Regions from separate parts of the Gordonia sp. DT219 genome, predicted to be linked through region 2. Evidence: riboswitches for the same ligand, from Rfam matches in the RefSeq annotation. Region 2 holds a riboswitch; each other region holds the start of a gene.
What was found. Region 2 has a riboswitch for S-adenosylmethionine ahead of ACPXB3_RS12330 (bifunctional o-acetylhomoserine/o-acetylserine sulfhydrylase). Riboswitches for the same ligand answer to the same signal wherever they lie in the genome.

Region 1: another riboswitch for S-adenosylmethionine. It lies ahead of ACPXB3_RS00740 (amino acid ABC transporter permease); the one in region 2 lies ahead of ACPXB3_RS12330 (bifunctional o-acetylhomoserine/o-acetylserine sulfhydrylase).
Region 3: another riboswitch for S-adenosylmethionine. It lies ahead of ACPXB3_RS11320 (aminotransferase class V-fold PLP-dependent enzyme); the one in region 2 lies ahead of ACPXB3_RS12330 (bifunctional o-acetylhomoserine/o-acetylserine sulfhydrylase).

Annotation. Positions count from the first base shown of each region.
Region 1 covers NZ_JBNCNR010000001.1:144,602-151,786, forward strand. Annotated here, with positions in the region: gene ACPXB3_RS00710 (Sir2 family NAD-dependent protein deacetylase) at 1-859, opposite strand, end outside; gene ACPXB3_RS00715 (ectoine synthase) at 900-1,334, opposite strand; gene ectB (diaminobutyrate--2-oxoglutarate transaminase) at 1,331-2,602, opposite strand; gene ectA (diaminobutyrate acetyltransferase) at 2,822-3,349, opposite strand; gene rsmD (16S rRNA (guanine(966)-N(2))-methyltransferase RsmD) at 3,522-4,091, shown strand; gene coaD (pantetheine-phosphate adenylyltransferase) at 4,104-4,592, shown strand; SAM riboswitch class IV at 4,719-4,827, shown strand; gene ACPXB3_RS00740 (amino acid ABC transporter permease) at 4,959-5,972, shown strand; gene ACPXB3_RS00745 (amino acid ABC transporter ATP-binding protein) at 5,969-6,781, shown strand; gene ACPXB3_RS00750 (ABC transporter substrate-binding protein) at 6,875-7,185, shown strand, end outside.
Region 2 covers NZ_JBNCNR010000008.1:132,810-139,994, forward strand. Annotated here, with positions in the region: gene ACPXB3_RS12310 (bifunctional methylenetetrahydrofolate dehydrogenase/methenyltetrahydrofolate cyclohydrolase) at 1-32, shown strand, start outside; gene ACPXB3_RS12315 (DUF3017 domain-containing protein) at 29-352, shown strand; gene ACPXB3_RS12320 (Hsp70 family protein) at 436-2,007, shown strand; gene metX (homoserine O-acetyltransferase MetX) at 2,052-3,200, opposite strand; gene ACPXB3_RS12330 (bifunctional o-acetylhomoserine/o-acetylserine sulfhydrylase) at 3,258-4,610, opposite strand; SAM riboswitch class IV at 4,673-4,792, opposite strand; gene ACPXB3_RS12335 (PE-PPE domain-containing protein) at 5,014-6,570, shown strand; gene ACPXB3_RS12340 (MFS transporter) at 6,627-7,185, shown strand, end outside.
Region 3 covers NZ_JBNCNR010000007.1:118,083-125,267, reverse strand. Annotated here, with positions in the region: gene ACPXB3_RS11340 (MarR family winged helix-turn-helix transcriptional regulator) at 1-369, opposite strand, end outside; gene alc (allantoicase) at 555-1,538, shown strand; gene ACPXB3_RS11330 (hypothetical protein) at 1,668-1,979, opposite strand; gene ACPXB3_RS11325 (hypothetical protein) at 2,492-2,923, opposite strand; gene ACPXB3_RS11320 (aminotransferase class V-fold PLP-dependent enzyme) at 2,920-4,290, opposite strand; SAM riboswitch class IV at 4,308-4,421, opposite strand; gene ACPXB3_RS11315 (isochorismate synthase) at 4,513-5,613, shown strand; gene ACPXB3_RS11310 (GNAT family N-acetyltransferase) at 5,622-6,116, opposite strand; gene ACPXB3_RS11305 (O-succinylhomoserine sulfhydrylase) at 6,125-7,185, opposite strand, start outside.

The DNA.
Region 1 (7,185 bases), on a different contig from region 2:
GCAGTACGATGCCGCAGTAGTGATCGATCTTGAGGTCGGCAATCGCGTCGGCCCGGGTGGCGCCCCGGTTGAGCACCACCAGGGTCTTGCCGGTGCGTTGGGCGTGGCGCGCGAAGCGCAGACCGCTCATCACGGTCAGCGACGATCCCGCGACGAGTAGCGCGTCGCAGTCGTCGATGAGCGAGAATGCCTGCGCGACAAGCTCCTTGGGTGCGTTCTCGCCGAAGTACACGATGTCGGGTTTGAGGATCCCGCCGCATCGCGGGCAATCGGCGACCACGAAATCGTCGGTGTCGTCGAGCATCATGTCGGCGTCCGGGGCCACCTCGATCGCCCCGCGGCCCCGGACCCGTTGTGCGAAACCGGGGTTGAGCTCTTCCAGAGTCTCCGCGAGCCGGTGCCGCGACAGGGTGAAGCCGCACGCCACACAGCGCACCCGCCCGTAACAGCCGTGCAGTTCGATGACCCGCCGGCTACCCGCCTTGGTGTGCAGCATGTCGACGTTCTGGGTGATGATCCCCGCCAGACGTCCCTGTGCCTGCATCGTGGTGAGCGCGTGATGGGCGAGGTTGGGACGCGCGGCGTCCATGTGGCGCCAGCCGAGGTGATTTCGGGCCCAGTAGTGCCTGCGGAACTCTGGTGTGGACGCGAACATCTGGGCGGTCATCGGAGTGCGGACCGGCGCGCCGGGGCTCCGATAGTCGGGGATGCCGGAGTCGGTGGAGATGCCCGCCCCGGTGAGTGCGGTGATCCGCGCCCCGTCCAGAAGTGCCGAAAGCCGCTCGAGGAGGATGTCGAGATCCTCGTCGAGCGGCGTCGGTTCGGCCGGGACCCAGCCGATCTGTAAGCGGGTGCGCACCTGATCGAGGATATCGATTCGCGTGCGCGGGTGCGCCGCCTCAGGCGTTGGCGGTATCCGCGTGCTTGCCGCCTTGTTGCTCGGGCACGGTCACCAGTGGATACACCCCGTGCTCGTCGTGTACCTCGGTGCCCACGACCGGCGGGTTGAAGACACACAGCATCCGCATCTGCGTATCTGCGGTGACGGTGTGCCGCTCGTGACCGTTGAGCAGATACATGGTGCCGGGGGCCAAGGGATAGGTCTCGCCGGTTTCCCGGTCGAGAAGGGTGCCGGTGCCCTCCACGAGCCAGACGGCCTCGATGTGGTTGGCGTAATGGAACTCGTTGACGCTGCCGGCGTCGATCGTGGTCTCGTGGAAGGAGAACCCGACCCGGTCGCCGCCGAGCACGATTCGCTTGGACACCCAATTGCCCTTGGGGTCGGCGACGTCGCGGTCGGTTCCGGTGATCTCGTCTGTGGTGCGCACGATCATGCGAGCACCTCCTCGGTGGCGTCGGCGAGAATTCCCAGACCGCGGTCGAGATCCTCGGTGGAAATGGTCAGTGGCGGAAGCAGTTTGACGACCTCGTCGGAAGGCCCCGAGGTCTCGGCGAGCAATCCGGCGCCGAAGGCGGCGGCGCACACCTTGCCTGCGTCGGCGGCCTCGCCGAACACCAGTCCGCGGGCCATACCGCGTCCGCGGGTCGAGACACCGTCGTGCCGGGCGGCTAGCGTGCTGAGCACCTCGTCGATCTGACGGCCCTTCATGTGGACGTCGCGGGTGAGCGTGTCGTCGGACCAATAGTGCTCGATCGCCTTGGTGGCGGTCACGAAGGCGGGATTGTTGCCGCGGAAGGTGCCGTTGTGCTCGCCCGGTGACCACACGTCGAGGTCGCGACGGATGAGTACCAGGGCCAGCGGCAGTCCGTAGCCACTGATCGACTTCGAGAGGGTCACGATGTCGGGCTTGATGCCGGCTTCCTCGAAGGAGAAGAACTCGCCGGTGCGGCCGCATCCCATCTGCACGTCGTCGACGATGAGAAGGATGTCGCGGCGGCGGCACAGCTCCGATAGTGCGCGCAGCCACTCGGCCCGGGCGACATTCACCCCACCCTCGCCCTGCACGGTTTCCACGATCACCGCGGCGGGCAGATTCAGACCACTGCCGGAATCGTCGAGGACGCGCTCGAACCAGCTGAAGTCCTCGACGGAACCACCGAGGTAGTTGTCGAAGGGCATCGGCGTGGCATGCACGAGCGGGATGCCGGCACCGGCGCGCTTCATCGAGTTGCCGGTCACCGACAGCGAACCCAACGTCATGCCGTGAAAGGCGTTGGTGAAGCTCACGATCGATTCGCGACCGGTCACCTTGCGGGCCAGCTTCAGTGCCGACTCGACCGCGTTGGTGCCGGTGGGGCCGGGGAACTGGATTTTGTAGTCCAGGCCGCGCGGGGCCAGGATCTTCGAGGCGAATGCCTGGATGAATTCACCCTTGGCCACAGTGGACATGTCAAGACCATGGGTGATGCCGTCGGACTCGATGTAATCGAGCAGGGCGGACTTGAGCACCGGGTTGTTGTGCCCGTAGTTCAGGGCGCCGGCGCCGGCGAAGAAGTCGAGGTAGCGGGCACCGTCGGTGTTGGTCAGCCACGAACCGCGCGCCTGTCCGAACACCGTCGGCCACGTGCGGCAATAGCTGCGCACCTCGGACTCGTATTGCGTGAAGACCGAATCATCGATCGTGGTATCGAGCTTATTCATGGGCATTCCTCCAATATGGGAAATCGTCGGGTCGGCGATGACCGGTGCGAGTGTGTATCGCAGGTGACCGGCCGCATCATCCGACCGAGAGGGCGCCGCTGCCGGAAGACACCCCGGACAAGTCCTCCGGCGACACACGATGCGGTGCTCCGGTTGGGGCAACAATTGCACCCTGAGTGCGCCACGGCGCAGTCAGTGAACACCAAAAACGTTGCGCCCCTATGGTTCTGGAACTTCTGGCTCGAGGAGGTAGAGATCCTCGGGCTCGTGGGCGTCCGGGAAGTCGTCGGCCGCAAACAGGTCGCGGCGTTCGAACCCCAGTCCGCGCGCTGCGGCGACTGAGGCAAAAAGTCGTTGCGAGGCAACGTTGTCCGGGCTGATGGTGGTGTGCATCGCCACGGCACCGCGTCCGCTGACGCGATCGAAGAGACGATGAAGCATCGTCCCGGCGATCCGGTGGCCGCGATAGGTGTCGTCGACGGCCACCTGCCAGACCATCAGCGTCGACGGATCTGACGGGCGGCGGTAGCCCGTGACGAAGCCTACTGGCAGACCGTCGACTTCGGCGACGATCGAGGTGTCGGCGAAGTCGCGGCACCACAGCACGTACGCGTAACTCGAGTTGACGTCGAGAACTTGCGAGTCCCTGGCGATTTCCCAGAGGCGGGTACCGTCGGCGACCTTCGGCGCGCGGTAGTCGAGAACTAGTTGGGTTGATGTGGCCGAACTTGTGTGGGACGGGCTCATAACGCACTCGACGTTAACAACGTGTGTCGGCGAATTCACCCGCCTGCACAAATCGGACCTCGAATCTCCCACTTAACCCCAGTTCACCCGGCAGATGTGATGCGGGACACAAACGGTTGCGCACGGGCCTACGGCGTGCGGATCGCGGTGACGGGGAGGGCAGTATGGAGCGGTGACGCGGATCATCGCAGGTCGCTTCGGCGGTCGCAGACTCACAGTTCCCGACGAGGGCACCAGACCCACCTCCGACCGTGTGCGTGAGTCGGTCTTCAGCATGCTCGACGCGCGCATCGATCTGACGAGTACCCACGTGCTCGATCTTTATGCCGGGTCCGGCGCGCTCGGCCTCGAAGCGCTCTCGCGCGGGGCGTCGTCGGCGGTCTTCGTCGACAGCCGGGGGCGCGCGGCTCGCACGATCTCCGCGAATCTGACGGCCGTCGGGGCGGCCGCCTCGGGGCGTGTGATCACCTCGCCGGTGTCGGCATTCCTTGCCGGTGCCGCGCCCGGCCGATTCGACGTGGTGTTCTCCGACCCTCCGTATGCGCTCGCCGATGATGAGGTGGCCGCCGATCTGTCAGCGTTGGCCACCGGTGGTTGGCTCACCGACGACGGGCTGGTGGTCCTCGAGCGCGGACGCCGAGCCGTCCTCTCGTGGCCCCCGGGCTGGGAACTGGTCGTCGACAAATCCTATGGCGACACCACGGTGAAGGTCGCACGCCCCGGTGTCGCCGCGGACGAGTAGGTTCTGCAGAGCATGACCAGTGCGGTGATACCCGGTTCCTTCGATCCCTTCACACGCGGACACCGTTACGTCGTGGAGCGCGCGGCCCGGTGCTTCGACGAGTTGGTGGTCACCGTCGTGGTCAACCCCAACAAGCGTGGTCTCTTCTCCGTCGAGGAGCGACTCGAGCTCATCGCCGAGGACTGCGCCGATCTGCCCAACGTCCGCGTCGACCGGTGGCAGGGACTGCTCGTCGACTATCTGCGGAACAACTCGATCCATTCGATCGTCAAGGGGCTGCGTTCGGCGGTCGATTTCGACTACGAGTTGCCGATGGCGCAGATGAACCGGGAACTGGCCGACGTCGAGACCGTCTTCCTGTTGACCGATCCGCGATACGCGCACGTATCGAGTTCACTGGTCAAGGAGGTCGCCAAACTCGGCGGTGACGTGGCGCCGTTCCTTGCGCCCCACATCCTCCGGCGACTGGAGGCCAACCTTGCGGGCGAACGCACCATCTGAGCCGGCAGGTCACCGGCCGCGCGGTGACGCCTGCAGCGGACGAATCCGAGGCGCCTGCGCCGGGAAAAAATCTCCGAGAATGTGAACGCTGACCGGCGAGGGCCGCCTCACTATCGTGAGCTCGACGGTCATGAGCGTCAGCGACAAGCCCTGGCTTGCTGACCGGCAACCCTCGCATCGCGGTGGGGTGCCCCAGGTGACGACCGGATCGGGTTTCCCCCGATAAGCGCGATGGATTCGACGTGCCGGTTCCGCATCGAACCGCCGGTCGCCGTGGTCTCTCGACGCCTGATGCTATTGCGCGGGTGTCGGTGTGGTCTGCAGCGTCATCGTGCTGCCCCCGTTCCCGTACAGGAGAGTTCACACATGTCAGCCGCCCCATCGCCGTCGACGAAGGCCCGCGGTCATGCGCCGCCCGATCCGTCACCACCGTCGGCAGCCACCGAGGTGCCCGACGTCGCCAGGCCGGAACGTGTGGTGCCACTGTGGCATCCGGGCCGCTGGGTGCTGGCGGCGATCGTGCTTGTCGTCGTGGCACAGATCATCCATGGAGTGGCCACGAACTCCTTCTTTCAGTGGGATCGTTTCGGCTACTGGATCTTTCGTCCCGTGGTGATCGAGGGACTCGGCGTGACTCTCGAAGTCGCCGCCTACAGTGCGGTTCTGGGCCTCGGCGTCGGTATCGTGCTCGCGCTCATGCGACTGTCGAAGAACCCGGTCCTGGCGGCGGTGAGCTGGGCCTATGTCTGGTTCTTCCGATCGATTCCGCTGATCGTCCTGCTGCTCATCCTGTTCAACTTCGGGGCCCTTTATCAGAGCCTGAGTCTCGGAATCCCCTTCGGTCCAGGACTTTTCCACATATCCGAAGCCGACCTGGCCACACCTTTCATCATCGCGGTCGTCGGTATCACCGTGCACGAGGCGGCATTCGCCGCGGAGATCGTGCGGGGTGGGATCCTGTCGGTCGATCAGGGGCAACACGAGGCGGCCGCCGCGCTGGGCATCCCGCGCGGCTACCAATTCCTGCGGATCACGCTGCCCCAGGCGCTGCGCACGATCGTGCCGTCCTATGTGAATCTGCTGATCGGACTGATCAAGTCGACCTCGCTGGTCTACTACGTCTCGTTGCTCGATCTGTTCGGCGTGGTCTCGACCCAGAGCAGCACATACTCCGGTGACATCATTCCCCTGCTCATGGTGGCGACGGTCTGGTACGTCATCTTGACCAGCGTGGTATCGGTCGTCCAGTTCTACGTCGAACGCCACTTCGCGCGGGGGGCGGTGCGAACGTTGCCGCCGACTCCGCTGCAACGTGCCCGCACGGCCGTGGTGACAGTTCGCCGTGGCATCGCATTGCGGCCCTGGATGCGTGCGGTATGAGTGTGAAATCGAATACAGCTCAGGCTGTTTCCCCCTCCGACCGGGCTCGCGGCGCCGGTGTCGACATCGTCGACGCGCACCGTTGGTACGGGGACAATCACGTTCTCCAGGGCATCGACCTGAGTGTTCGTCCCGGCGAGGTGACGGTGGTCCTGGGCCCGTCGGGTTCCGGAAAGTCGACGCTGCTGCGGGCGATCAACCATCTCGACCGACTCGATGCCGGCCATGTCAGCGTCGGGGGAGAGCTGATCGGCGTGCGCCGGCTCAACGGGCACCTCAAGGAGCTGCCCGAACGGGCGATCCTGCGTCAACGGCGCAACATCGGCTACGTCTTCCAGTCGTTCAATTTGTTCTCCAATCTCACTGCCGCGGAGAACATCACCGCGGCGCTGGTGTCGACGCGCCGCGCCCGGCGTGCAGAAGCCGGCGACATCGCGCGTAAACTCCTTGAGCGAGTCGGACTTTCGGACAAGTTCGACGCATACCCGCGCCAGCTCTCCGGCGGACAACAGCAGCGAGTGGCGATTGCTCGGGCGCTCGCGCTCGATCCGCGGGTCCTGCTTTTCGACGAACCGACCTCGGCGCTCGATCCCGAACTCGTCGGTGAGGTGCTCGCGGTGATCGCCGACCTCACTGCCACCGGCACCACGATGATCATCGTCACCCACGAGATCGGATTTGCCCGTGAGGTCGCCGACACCGTCGTCTTCCTCGATGACGGCCTGATCGTCGAGCAGGGCACGCCGGAACAGGTACTCGACAGCCCATCGCACGCCCGGACAAAGGATTTCCTGACGCGGGTCCTCTGAATTCCGCGTCCGTCACACCTATGCCGACGGGTGCGGAGGACACAGTGTCCGCCCGGCCTCGTCGATCATCCCCTGCAGAAATGGAGTTACACCATGTCATCTTCTCGATCCCTCGTCGCCCGGCTCGGCGCCGTGGCCATCGGCGGAGTACTCACCGCAACACTGGTCACCGCCTGCTCGGGCGGGTCCAGTGATGCCGCCGACTCGTCGGGCACGCCGGGCAGCGTCGTCATCGGCGCTGTCTCCAACGGGGCGGCGCAGGAGACCACGCTCTCTGTGCCGCAGGTGGATTCGATTCGCAAGGCGCTGCCGGCGAAGGTGCGTGATTCCGGTCAGCTCACGATCGGCATCGGCGCCCTGCCCTCGGGGAATCCGCCGCTGGCGTTCATCGGTTCCGATCAGCA
Region 2 (7,185 bases):
AGGCGCAGGCGGCCGAGAGCCCGGGTCGATGACCGAGGGCGCTCCCGAGCGGGTGGAGCAGTTGCGCCGTGCCCGGCGGGTTCGCGCCTATCTGGTGCAGGTTCCCTACCTGCTGGTTCTGCTCGGAGCCGTCGCCGCTGCCGTCCTGGTGCTCTACGACCGGTGGCGACGCGGGGCCTTCGTCTTCGGTTCGACCCTGTTGTTCGGTGCGGTCCTGCGGGCCCTGATCCCGACCTCGCGAGCGGGCCTGTTGCAGGTCAGAGGCAGGTTCTTCGACGTGGCGGCGATGGCGTCGGTCGGGGCGCTCATCCTCTGGCTGGCAACGTCGATCGACCCGTTGGGCACGGATTGATTACACCCCTTGGCCACGGATTGATTACACTGGTGACCTCAGCGTGACATTCGGGGCAGTTGTGTGTCGCGTGGACTCCGCCGATGAGTGCGGACGCCAGCAACATGAGTGGGGTTGTCATCAGTTCGACGTTCGAGATCAACGATCAGGGCACATCCGGCGACGAGACGTCGCTGGGTGTTTCCGTGGGCGACGGGATGATCCACTACGTACTGCTGACCAGCGACGAGACCGGCCGCACTGCACTTGAATCGCGCGTGTTCGACGTCGACCCCACCGACGGACTCGATCCGGTCGGGCGCGTGAACGCAGGCATCGATCTGATGCTCGACGCCGCGCGTGCAGCGGATCTGCGCGTCGGTCCGATCGGTGTCGCCGCCCGTACCGCGACCCAGCGTCGGCGCCTGGGTTCGGGCGGCTCCGGCACGCGTCGTCAGATCCAATTGAGCTCCGACGAAGAAGCGGTTGCCGAGTTCCTCACCCGGACCGGACAGATCGACCGGTTCTCCTCGGTCGTGGTCGCCGATTGCGGCGATACCGGCATCTCGTTCTACACCCTCGACCCATCGGCCGGCCGGATCGGCACCATCGAACGGTCGACGGTGTTCAGCGGTCGGCAGATCGACGAGACGCTCGCCGACCACGTTGCCGCCGAATCGGACGAGGCAGACCGTGGCACCCGGACAAGGCGACAGCGGGCCGCGCTGGTCAGTGCTTGCCGTACCGCCAAGGAAGAAGTCGCCGAATCGGCGCCGTCGACCGCCCTCGCCGGGGTTTCGCTGACCGCTGCCGCCGTCGAGAAGGCTGCTGCGCCGCTGGTCGAGGGAGCGGGCGAGGCGTTGGCGCGGTTTGTCGACGATGCTCGATCGCACGGTCTCACCCCGGACGCGGTGGTGTTGGTCGGCGGTGTGGCCAACCTGTCGATCGCGCGTCAGATCGCCGACCATGCCGATCTCGAGGTGCTCACGCCGGCGACGCCGGAGCTGGCAGCGGCGACCGGCGCAGCCATGCTCGCGCGCAATTCCGGCGCCGCACGGCTCACCCTGATCGGTGGACGCCGGGTGCGGAGCTTGTCGGCAGTGCCGGTGGCCGTCGTGGCCGGGATCATCGGCGCCGTTGCGATGGCCGCGGTGGCCGTCGGTGCCACGTTGACCACCGGTCCCGCGGCTCCGCCGTCGACGATGCACACTGCCGACGCCCAGGCGCTCGCGACGACAAGTGACTCCTTCGGAACGTCCACGTCGACCCGCGCGCCGACGCGGGGCCCGCGGTCGTCGGCCCCGCAGCCGACCACCCCTCTGACCGGGCATGAGCAATTCCCGGGCTGGGCGACAACGGAATTGCCGTTGACCACCCCGACGAGCACGTTGACGCTCGTGCCCAACACCACGACGCCGCCGACCACACCGTCGGGCGAGGTGCCGTCCGGGCCGAGCCTGTCGCCGTTCCCGACCCTGCCCATCCCGCCCGGACTGATTCCGCCGGAACTGATCCCGAGCGTCCCGACGACGCCGACGTCGCCATCGACGACCCCGACTGGGGACACTCCGAATGTCATTCCGTCACAGCCGAGTTCGCGGCAAACGGAAGTTCCACCGCAGAGTGCGACCGAGCAGGCCCCAGCGGTGACGACCACCACGACGCCGGCCGGCTGATCCCCGCGCCCGGTGGCCCGCCCGGACCTGTGCTCGCGGACGGGTCAGCGGCGCGCGAGGTCCACGGTGCGTTTGAGGAGATCGGCGATCGCGTCGAACTCCGTGAGGAACCCGTCATGGCCCTTGTCGGACCGAAGCACCTGCAGGCCGTCCACGCAGTTGCCGAGCCCTTCGGCGATCTCGGCCTGTAACCGCAACGGATACAACCGATCCGAGTCGATGCCCGCGACCACGGTGGGAACCGTGCACGAGTCGAGCGCGGCGGCGATACCGCCGCGATTGCGTCCCACGTCGTGATTGTTCAGCACGTCGGTGAGCACCACATAGCTGCCCGGATCGAACCGCCCGATGATCTTGTCGGCCTGGTGTTCGAGATAGCTTTGCACCGCGTACCGCCCGCCGTGTAGCGGATCCTCGTGGCCCTGAGGGTAATTGGCAAAACGCTCGTCGAGTTCGCCCTCGAATCGGTAGGTCAGGTGCGCGATGCGCCGGGCGATTCCGAGTCCGACGATCGGGGACCGGCCGCTGCCGTGGTAGTCACCGCCCTGCCACTCGGGGTCGGCGGTGATGGCGGCGATCTGGGTGGTTTGCGTGCCGATCTGGTCGGCGGTGGCACGTGCCCCGACGGCGAGAACAAGCGCGCTGCGTACCCGGTCGGGATATTCGATCGCCCACTCGAGGGCGCGGGCGCCACCCATCGAACCGCCGAGGACCGCGCCGATGCTCTCGATGCCGAGGGCGTCGAGCAGCGCCGCCTCGGCGCGCACCTGATCGAGCACCGTGATGGCGGGGAATCGGGAACCCCACGGTCGCCCATCCGGATCGGGCGACGCCGGTCCCGTCGATCCCCGGCAGCCGCCGAGGACGTTGGCGCAGATGACACACCACTCGTCGGTGTCGATCGCGCCGCCCGGTCCGATCAGACCGTCCCACCAGCCCGGCGCGGGGTGTTCGTCGGTGGGCGGGCCGGTGACATACGAGTCACCGGTCAGTGCGTGCAGGGCGAGGATCACATTGTCCCGTGCGGGCGACAACGTCCCCCAGCGCTGAAACGCCAGGGTGACGTCGTCGATCCGTTCGCCGCACTCGAGCGCCAACGATCCCAGGCGCATTCGCACCATCTGCCCGTCGGGAACCTGCTCCCATTCGGGCTGATGCGCTGCGGACGCCTGGGGGTCGATGCTCACCGACACGGGATGTTGTGCTCCTGTCCTCGGTCTACTCGGCTGTCTCGGTGTACTCGGCTGGGTCTACTCGGCCGCCGCGAAGCCCTGGTCGAGGTCGGCGATGATGTCGTCGATGCCCTCGATCCCGACGGCGAGCCGGACCAAACCGGGGGTGACGCCTGCGGCGAGCTGCTCTTCGGGGGTCAGCTGGCTGTGGGTGGTGGACGCCGGGTGGATCACCAGCGAACGCACATCACCGATGTTGGCGACGTGGCTGTGCAAGGTCAACGCCTCCACGAACCGCTTGCCCGCGTCGACGCCACCGGTGATCTCGAATCCGATGATGGCGCCCTGACCCTTTGGTGCGAGCTCCTGGCCGCGCTGGTACCACGGCGAGGACTTCAGTCCGGCGTAGGTGACCGACTCGACCTGTGCGTGATCGCTGAGGTATTCGGCGACGCGCGCGGCGTTGGCGACATGCCGCTCGACGCGCAGGCTCAGCGTCTCGAGGCCCTGCGCGAGCAGGAAGGCATTGAACGGCGAGATCGACGCACCGGTGTCACGCAGCCACTGCACGCGCGCCTTCAGCGCATACGCCGGGGCGCCGAGATCGGCGAATACCGCGCCGTGGTAGCTCGGATCGGGCGTGGTGAATCCCGGGAACAGGTCCTTGCCGTCACGCTGTCCACGCCAGTCGAAGGTGCCGCCGTCGACGATGACCCCGCCGATCGCGGTCCCGTGGCCGCCGATGTACTTGGTCGCCGAGTGCACGACGACGTCGGCGCCGAGGGCCAGTGGGTTCAGCAGATACGGCGTGGCCACGGTGTTGTCGACGATCAGCGGCAGTCCGTTGCGGTGGGCGACCTCGGCGATACCCGGGATGTCGAGGATCTCGTTGTTCGGGTTGGAGATCGACTCGCCGTAGAACGCGCGGGTGTTGTCGCCGATCGCGGCCTGCCACGACTCGGGATCCTCGGGATCTTCGACGAAGGACACCTCGATGCCGAGTTTGGGCAGGGTGTAGTGGAACAGGTTGTAGGTGCCGCCGTACAGACGCGGGCTCGACACCACGTGTCCGCCGTTCTCGACGATGTTGAGGATCGAATACGTGGTGGCCGCCTGACCGGAGGCGACCAGCAGGGCCGCGACACCGCCCTCGAGCGCGGCGATGCGCTGTTCGACGGCATCCTGCGTCGGGTTCATGATCCGGGTGTAGATGTTGCCCGGTTCGGCGAGACCGAAGAGATCGGCGGCGTGCTGGGTGTCGTTGAAGGTGAACGACGTGGTCTGGTAGATGGGCAGTGCGCGTGCGTTCGTCGCGGCGTCGGGGGACTGCCCCACATGGACCTGCTTGGTCTCGAAGCTCCAGTTCTCGGTGGGATCCGGGGCGTCGGTGGGATCCGGGGAATCGGGGCCGTCGTTGGCTGCGTCAGACATGAAAAATAGATCACTTTCTACGGTCGGCAGGGTATGGAGACCCTGTTGGGGTCCGACCTTCGGACCCGCGCTTGCCGGGGACCCATACAGCGATCCCCAACCCGGTCATCACCCGGAGCACCCCACCGCGGTTGGAGGGTTGCCGATCAGCAAGCCGGGGCTTGACGCTGATGCTCATGACCTGGCGACAAGGATATAACACGGTCGTCGTTCGCTGAGAACCCTCCTGCTCAGGCTGGTTGGTGAATTGCGCAGATCGTTATCGGTGTTCTCCGGTCCCGGATTCGCCCGCGGTGTCCATCGAGCGGGGGAATGTGGGGGCGCCCTGGGTGATTGCCCGGTGCCGACCTGCTCCGCCTGCCTAAGCTGCGCAGATCAGCCCTCACCGAAGGACGTGGCAGCGATGGGACTCCGCACCTCGATCCGTGGCGTCTGTCTCGTGTGGGGAGCCGCCTCAATGGGCCTCGCGCTCACCGCCACGATGTTCTGGGGCCATGGGGTGGCGGCGGCGGACACGACATACGACTGCAGCGGCCCGGGCCGGGTGTTCATCGTCGGCGGGACATGGAACTCCGACGGCTCGTACCTCGTCGGTGTGCGACAGCGCTACACCGGCCTCGGCCCGGACAACCGTCCCGACGAGAACAACCCCAACCTCGGCAACCCCTACACCGTCGAGGCGGTGCCGTACGCCGCGACCATCTGGCCGCTGGGATCGGTGGGATACAACGCGAGCCAGACGCAGGGTGCGCAGAACCTCGAACAAGCCGTGGCCACCTATCAGCAGGAATGCGGCACCGACAAGAAGGTCGTCATCGCCGGCTACTCGCAGGGCGCCCGAGTCGCAGGCGACGCGCTGACCGACATCGGCCGGCATCGGCCGGTGACGCTTGCCGACGGGTCGACGTACGTCATCTCCACCACCGACGCCGGCGGCGCGACGACCGTCTCGGGCGAGCTCTACGCGGACCCGCGGATGTCGGCGACTCTCTGGGGACAGGGAATCGAACTGACACTGGTCGGGGCCATTCCGGGGATGACGATGTCGGGGCCACGCGATGGCACCGACTACGGCGGCGTACCCGTCACCACCTACTGCATCGAGGGCGACCCGATCTGCGACCTGCCCGATCCGCTCCATGACCCGATCGGCGACGTCGACGCCTTCTTCGGCTACTGGATCAAGCACGGCCAGTACCCATTCCACATGTACCAATTCCCCGGCACCGGTCAGACGTGGACCGTCAACGGTGCAGCGGAGACGATGACCTGCACCACCGACGGCGCGGTGCGGACATGCACGATCGCCTCGCCCTCGTCGATGGCGATCATCGTGGCGAACGCACTGACCGCAGTCGGCTACACCGGGACCGTTCCGGACCTCATGCGTTACCGCCTGCGCCTGCCCGACATCATCGGCATCACCCTCGCCGACTTTCAACCACCCATCCGCTGGGCCATGGGATGGCTACCGCCGTTACCCCAACTCGGCTACGGCGCATACCTGCCGGATCTGTTCGTCCTCCAGGACATCGCCAACGGTGTGCTCAACTCCGACGCCGACCTGTTCGACCACGGAGTCACCGCGTTGGCGGCCAGCGCCAAGAGCATCGTCTTGTTGCCGAGGAACTTCGCCACGTACTGGGCCGAGCGGGTCGTCGACGGGGTGCAGACAGTGCCGAGCGCAACGACGGCGGTGACAGGGGCCGGTGTCCCGGTGGTGACACGGGCCGAAAGCCCCGACACCGCACCGCCGGCGACCACCACAGCCGCTCCCACCACCACCGCGGCTCCCACTACCACCGCGGCTCCCACCACCGCGGCTCCCACCACCGCGGCTCCCACCACGGCCGCTCCCACCACGGCCGCTCCCACCGCGGCGGCTCCCACCGCCGCGGCTCCCACCACCGCCACCGGCACGGCATCCTCCACCGAGCGTGCCGTACCGACCGTGCCGTGACGATCGTTTCGCGCGGTCGACGGGGCCTGTGAACGAACTCACCGACCGCCCCGGGAATGCTCGCGTGCGCCGTGGTGGTTGCGACTCCTGTGTCCACACCAGCGAATCCCGAGGCGGCAGTTCCCGCCGACGAGCCGGCCACTGCGCACCCGACGACCGACGTCGCTGCGCGTGAAGCCGGGGAGTCGTTGCCGGACAACGGTTCTGCGCGTGTGCGGACGGTCCGCTGGGCGATCCTCGCGATGGCGCTCGGTGGCTTCGGGATCGGCACCACCGAGTTCGTCTCGATGGGTCTGCTCCCCAACATCGCCGGCGCACTCGATGTCACCGAACCCACCGCCGGTTCGGTCATCTCCGCGTATGCGCTCGGCGTTGTCGTCGGCGCACCGCTCATCGCGGCCCTCACCGCCCGGATGTCGCGCCGCACCCTGCTGATCGGACTGATGGTCGCGTTCACCGTCGGCAACGCGGCCACGGTCCTCGCACCCACCTTCGGTCTGCTGATCGCGGCCCGCTTCATCGCCGGCCTACCGCATGGCGCCTACTTCGGGGTGGCGGCATTGGTCGCCGCCCACCTTGCCGGACCACGACGCCGCGCGAAGGCGGTCGGGCAGG
Region 3 (7,185 bases), on a different contig from region 2:
CCACTCACTGAGCGCGGAGTTCAGGGCGGTACGACGTCCCGAGCGCATCGCCTCGACGCGTTCGCGTCCGGTGCCGGTGATCACCAGCAGCGTGGCGCGGCCGTCGTGCGGATCGGCTTCGCGGCGGATCAGCCCGAGTTCGACGAGCTGCGACACGTGCCGGCTGACCGTCGACGGGTCGGTGTTGAGCTCGGCTGCCAGCTCACGCGAACGCATCGGTTGCCGTGCCAGGTGGAACAGGCCCTTGAAGGCAGCCGTCTCGAATTCGCCGTCGACGGTTCGGAAAGTCGTGTGCACCGCCCGGTCGCGTAGACGTACGTACCGCGCGAGCGTGTCGAAGAGCTGATCGACGTCGCGGTCGTTGAGCATGACGATTCCCGATTCCAGAGTTGCTACCGATTCCGTGCGAGCGACAACTAGTTGCGACACACACCTAGTTGGCGGCCGCAAGTATGCGCTCACCTCAGATGCCGTCGCAACTCGCATTAGGATCGACACTCGTGACCCCAGCACCCCCACCGACGCCCTCGGGTAACCGCCCGCACTTCACTTCGATGCCTGACCTGGCCTTACGCGACCTCGGCGGTGCCGTGGTGTGGACCAACGACGACCTGTTCGCCGAGGCACAGAACCTCATCAAGACGACGCCGGCGCAGTATCAGCCGGCAACCTTCGGGCACAAAGGACAGATCTACGACGGGTGGGAATCGCGGCGGCGGCGCAAACCAGGTGTCGATCAGGCAATCGTCCGGCTCGGCGCACCCGGGGTCATCTACGGCGTCGTCGTCGACACCGCATGGTTCACGGGCAACTATCCGCCGTTCATCTCGGTGGAGGCCGCCGCCAAGGAGGGCGTCGTCTCCGTCGACGAGCTGCTCACCGACACCGAGTGGGTCACCATCGTCGAGAAGAGCCCCGTCGAGGGCGACACCCGCAACCCGTTCCGGGTCGATGCGAAGGATCGTTTCACCCATGTGCGGTTGACGATGCATCCCGACGGCGGCATCGCCCGCTTCCGCGTGCACGGCCGCGGCGTGCCCAATCCGCACTTCTTCCGGTACGGCCACTTCGATCTCGCGGCACTGGAGAACGGCGGACTGATCACCGCCTGTTCCAACATGTTCTACAGCTCCCCCAACAACCTGCTGATGCCCGGCCGCGCCCGGAACATGGGCGAGGGCTGGGAGACCTCCCGCCGCCGCGACGACGGCAACGACTGGGTGCAGGTTCGGCTGGCCGGGCAGGGACTGGTCAGTCTCGTCGAACTCGACACCAGCTACTTCCTCGGCAATGCGCCCGGCGCCGCGACGATCCACGGACGCGACGGCGAGGACGGCGAGTGGTTCGAGGTGTTGGGGCGCACCGACTTACAGCCCGACACCCGCCACCGCTTCGTCATCGACGCCGACCGCCCGATGACCGAGGCGCGCGTCGACGTCTATCCCGACGGCGGGATGGCCCGACTCCGGCTGTACGGGGTGCTCACCGAGGAATCGCAGACCGAACTGGTCGAACAATGGGAGCGCGGGGAGGCGTAGGACCATCCGGTGCCTGCGAAAGCGGGCTCTCGGTGACCTGTTGGCATGCCGAGGCCAATGGTGAGGCCCCGTGCGGGAACGGCACCGTCCGGTAACGCAGCTCATACGGCCCACCATCCAGATGCCGATTCAGAGAGGCCGCTGAGGCAGCAGCGCCGTGACACTCTCTGCTTCTTCGAGTAGATGCGCTGTGTGGGTGCAGCGCAGTTGAACAAGGTCCTTGATCGCGGCCAAGTCCGCCGCAAGGTCGCGAGAGATGATCGGTTCGTGATGAGCAATGCGGTTGCGAAGCAATCGGATACGGTCAAGGTCGCTATACACGCGAGCTCGGAGTCTCGCCGTACTACCCCGGTTGACGTTGTCGCCGGGCAGGACGGTTGCGATCTGCGAGTCCCAGATGACGGCATCGTAGCGGCTGGTGAACACCTTCTGCCAGAACACGAACTTCACCTCAGGGATGACTTTCCCTGTCGACGATGTGTCCCGACGAGCATTTGCCAGGTCAGTTCGTGGGTTGTACCGGCCACGGGCGTCTGCGGGCAACGACCGTTCAAAACCTTGAGACCAAGGCCAGCGCCTTCCGTAGTGAGCGGCAATCGCGTCCGACACCGCGTTGCGAATTGACACTTCGCACAGATGCAGTGGCAAAAGGAATGCCCCGGCAACTTCTGCGTTCCAGAGTTACAGCTTCAGTGCCCTGCGCGTGCGCGCTTCCCCTGCCGAATCGACTGAGGTCACCGCGTTGTCGTACGTGGACGTTCGCGCCTGGCTGATTGTGCTGCGCACCGCCTTGACCTGCGCCATCGTCATTGCATCGAGAGCCGAGAACACGTACACCGTCTAGCGCTTGCCCTGGGCACATGTTGGTTCGCCTCACCCGGGGACAGCGGAGAACTTCCACAGATGAACCCCGGCGTCCATTCGGACAACCGGGGTTCATCTGTTTCGGTCGCTCAGGCCGCGCGGCGCGGCGCGAACGACGGCAGCACCAGCTGACGCAGCCGGTTGTCGGTGGCCGATCCGTCGAGCGGCACCAGGATCACCGCGTCGGCGACCTCGGCGGCGTAGATGTCGCGGATCAAGGTGACCAGACCGCTCGGCGTGCCGACGTAGCGGACCGTGCCGCCGTCGAGTTCGTCCGGGATGCCGGCGACCGCCGCGCGGGCCGAGGCGGCACTCGGTGCGATCGCCACCTCCACTTCGAGCGCGACCGAGAAGCCGGCAGTGTCGCGGGTGCCCGATCGCAGCACCGAACGGGCGCGCTGCGCGTCACGCAGCGTGGGTCGGCGCACGACGATGGGTGCCGCGTCGGCGGGCTCGTCGCCGAGGATCGCCACGTGCAGCGGCGGACGCCCGATGCTGATGCGGTCGAGTTCGATGCTCATGCCGGGGCTCCTGGGGGTGTCGTCGCGCTCGGTTGCGTGGAGGTCGGTTGCGTGGAGGTCGGTCGGGTGGAGGTCGGTTGCGTGGCGGCCAGTTGCCGCAGGGCGCCGGTGAGGCGGTCGATGTCGGACGAGCCGGTTCCCAGGCCGAAGCTGGCGCGGATCGCGCCGCCGGGGAGTCCGAGGCGGTTGAGTACCGGATGCGCGCAGAATTTGCCGTCGCGCACGCCGATCCCGTGTTCTGCGCTGAGGTATTCCGCGACCGCACGCGGGGTATGTCCGGCAACACTGAACCCGGCGATCCCGACACGATCGGTCACGTCGTCGAAGACCTGCAGGGTGCGGACCCCGTCGACTGCGGCGAGCCCGTCGTCGAGGCGGCGGCGCAGTTCGTGTTCGTGCGCTCCGATCGACTCGATGCCGATGTCGGCGATGGCGTCACACGCAGCGGCGATCGCGATGGCGCCCAACACATTCGGCGATCCGGCCTCGTGCCGGGCAGCACCGGTGTGCCAGGCGGTCGCCGCGCAGTTCTCGTCGGGGCCGTCGACCACACTCACCTGCGCCGACGCCCCGCCGCCCGCGAGGTAGGGATCGGCGTCGTCGAGCCAGTCGGAGCGGCCGATGAGCACACCCGCCCCGAACGGGGCGTAGAGCTTGTGGCCGGAGAACACCAGGTAGTCGATGCCGTGGCTGACCACCGACACCGGGCGGTGGGCGACGAGTTGCGCGGCGTCGACGAGGATGCGCGCACCGTGGCGGTGGGCGATCGCGGCGAGCCGCCCGACCGGCAGCACCTCTCCCGTGACGTTGGATGCGGCGGTCACCGCCAACAGCGATGTGGGGGCCGCGGCGAGCTCGCACTCGAGCGCGGTGAGAGTGTCCTCGATGCTGGGCCGCGCGGTCACGATGCGCGCCGAACCGGCGTCCCGTGACAGCCATGGCAGCAGGTTCGCGTGGTGTTCGATATCGAGGACGACGACGTCGCCGGGTGTGCAGTGAGCGGCCAGATTGATCGCATCGGTGGTGTTGCGCGTGAAGACGACGGTGTCATCGGAACGCCCACGAACGAAGCGCCGCACCGTCTCTCGGCACTGCTCATAGCGCCGGGTGGTGACCTGCGACAGATGGCCGGCGCCGCGGTGAACGCTCGCGTACTGGTGTAGGGCCGCCGACACCGACTCGGCGACGGCGACCAGCGCGGGTGCACTGGCGGCGTAGTCGAGGTTGGCGTAGGCGATCTCGCCACCGCCGGCCAGCGGCGCCTTCTCGTCGGCGCCGACGACCGCCGCCAGCGGTTCGGTACAGGCCGCAAGATTGGCGAAAACGGTATCGGACAGAACGGGTGCGGTGCGCACGACAGCAGTCATCGAAAGAACTCCTCGGAAATCCACGCTTGCCGTGTCCGGTTGGAACACAGCCCGGTCGTCACCCGGAGCACCCCACCGTGGAGGAGGGTTGCCGACCAGCGAGCCGGGGCTTGTCACTGGCACTCATGACCTGACGTCCAGAGTGGCCCATCTCGCGTCGGGGTGTCAATTTTCACTCACCGTGGGCCGAAGTCGCCGCGATGTGGGCGCTAGGTTGGGTTGGTGAGCGGTGACCCGGAAAGCGTCGACAACCCGGCGCAGGCGCCTTTCGTCCTCTCCCGCCCCCACGGGACGGTGCGCGCCGAGGGCATCATCCGGCGCTTCACCGAGGTCGACGCGGCCATCGACGACCTGCGGACCGGCCGCGCCGACACCGTCGTCGGTGCCCTGCCGTTCGATCCCGCCGGCACCTCCGCGTTGATGGTCCCCCGCCGGTTACGACGAGATCTGCCGCCCCTGGCCGGCCGCTCGCCGGCCCGGCACACACTCGACCGGTTCACCGAGATCCCCGACGCCGCCACCCACCGCGACCGCGTGCGGCGCGCAGTCGCCGCCATCACTGCAGGCGACCTCGACAAAGTGGTGCTCGCGAGAACCGTTCGGGCAGTGCTCGATTCCCCGGCCGAGGTGACCGGACTGCTGGATGCACTGGCCCATGGCAACAGTGAACACAATGCCTTCGCCGTCGACACCGGACCGGGCTGGTTACTCGGTGCGAGCCCGGAGTTGTTGCTACGCAAGGCCGGTCGCGAGGTGACGTGCCGGCCGTATGCTGGGTCGGCGCCCCGGTTCCCCGATCCGGTCGCCGACCGCGAGGCCCGCGAGAAGCTGGCCGCATCCGGCAAGGACCACCGCGAGCATGCCTTCGTGGTCGACCATCTGCGCCGACGACTCGCGCCGCTTTGCGACGAGATCACCATTCCGGATGCCCCACAACTGTTGTCGACCGGAGAGATGTGGCATCTGGCCACCCCGATCCGGGCGCACCTGACCGATCCCGATCTCAACGCGCTGGAACTCGCCCTCGCCCTGAGTCCCACTCCCGCGGTGTGCGGAACGCCGACAGATGTTGCGGCACAGTTCATTCGCGACCACGAGGAGCCGCGCGGAAATTATGCAGGCGCCGTCGGCTGGGCCGACGCCCACGGTGACGGCGAATGGATGGTCACCATCCGCTGCCTCGAGATCGACTCCGACGGACGATCCTTTCGCACCTGGGCCGGCGGCGGCATCGTCGCCGACTCCGATCCCGACGCCGAGCTCGCGGAGACCACCGCCAAATTACGAACGGTGCTGCGGGCGTTGGGTGTCGACGGCAGCTAACCGACCTTTCAGCCGATCTTCTCGTATTCGACCTCGTCGACGTGCACACCCCAGACGTCGCCGGAACGCACTCGTCCGGTCGGAGCCCATCCACGGCCGGCGTAGAAATCCATCGCTCGCTCATTGCCCTTGAGCACATGCAACCGGGCCACCGGATAACCCTGCCGGGCGATCTCCGACTCCGCCCGATCCATCAGCGCCGACCCGATCCCGGTCCGCCAATGGTCCGGGTCGACGTAGAGCGCCATCACCGCGGCATGACCATCGAGCTCGCAGATCGTCACGAATCCGGCTATCCCGCCCGACGTCTCGGCGACCCACGTGTGCGGACCACGGTCATCGTCAAAGGTGTAGTCGCCGACCCGATCCGCCGGACGCATCGCCCGCAGCTCGGCATCCGGCAGCAATCCGCGATAGCCGCGCTGCCACGACCGCACGTGCACGCCCGCAACGGCCGGAGCATCGGCGGCGGTGGCACGGCGGATCGACAACGACGGCGCCATGAACGCCCTTATCCCAGCGCCTGATCCAGATCCGCGAGCAGATCGTCGATGCCCTCGAGGCCCACCGAGAGCCGAACCACGGAGTCGCTCAACCCGATTGCCGCGCGCCCGTCCGGCCCCATCGCACGGTGCGTGGTGGTGGCCGGATGGGTGATCAGCGACTTGGAATCACCGAGGTTGTTGGAGATGTCGATGATGCGCAGTGCGTTGAGCACCTCGAAGGCGCGCTCCTTGCCGTCCACGCCGTCGCGGTCGTTGAGCTCGAAGGTGACCACCGTGCCGCCCCCGGACATCTGCGCGGTCGCCAGCTCGTACTGTGGGTGCGACTTCAGGAACGGATACTTCACCCACCGCACACGTGGATCGGCTTCGAGGAATTCACCGATCCGCAACGCCGCGGCGACCGATGCGTCGACACGCAGCTTCATTGTCTCCAGCCCCTTGAGCAGGGTCCAGGCATTGAACGGGGAGAGCGCCGGACCGGTATGCCGCATCAGCATCTTCACCGGACCGTCGACAAATTCCTTGGTCCCGAGCACCGCGCCGCCCATCACGCGGCCCTGCCCGTCGATGTGTTTGGTGCCCGAATAGACGATGACGTCCGCCCCGAGTTCCAGACCGCTCTGCAGGAGCGGAGTGGCGAATACGTTGTCCAACACGACCTTTGCCCCTGCCGCATGCGCCAGTTCGGATACCTTGGCCACATCGACGAGGCTCTGCATCGGATTCGACGGAGTCTCGAAGAACACCGCGTCGGCGGGCGTGGAAAGCGCCCGCTCCCACTGCGACAGGTCCTCCCCGTCGACGAAGTCGGTGTGCACACCCCACCGCGGCAGGATCTCGTTCGCCACCACAAAACATGACCCGAAAAGACTGCGCGCACAGACCAGCCGGTCACCGGCTTTCAGCAGGGCACCGAGCGACACGAACACCGCGGCCATCCCGCTGGCCGTGGCAAAACACGCCTCGGCTCCCTCGATCAGACGCAGCCGTTCCTGGAACATCTCCACGGTCGGATTGCCGTAACGCGAGTAGACGAAACGCTCGTCCTCGCCGGTGAAGGCGCGCT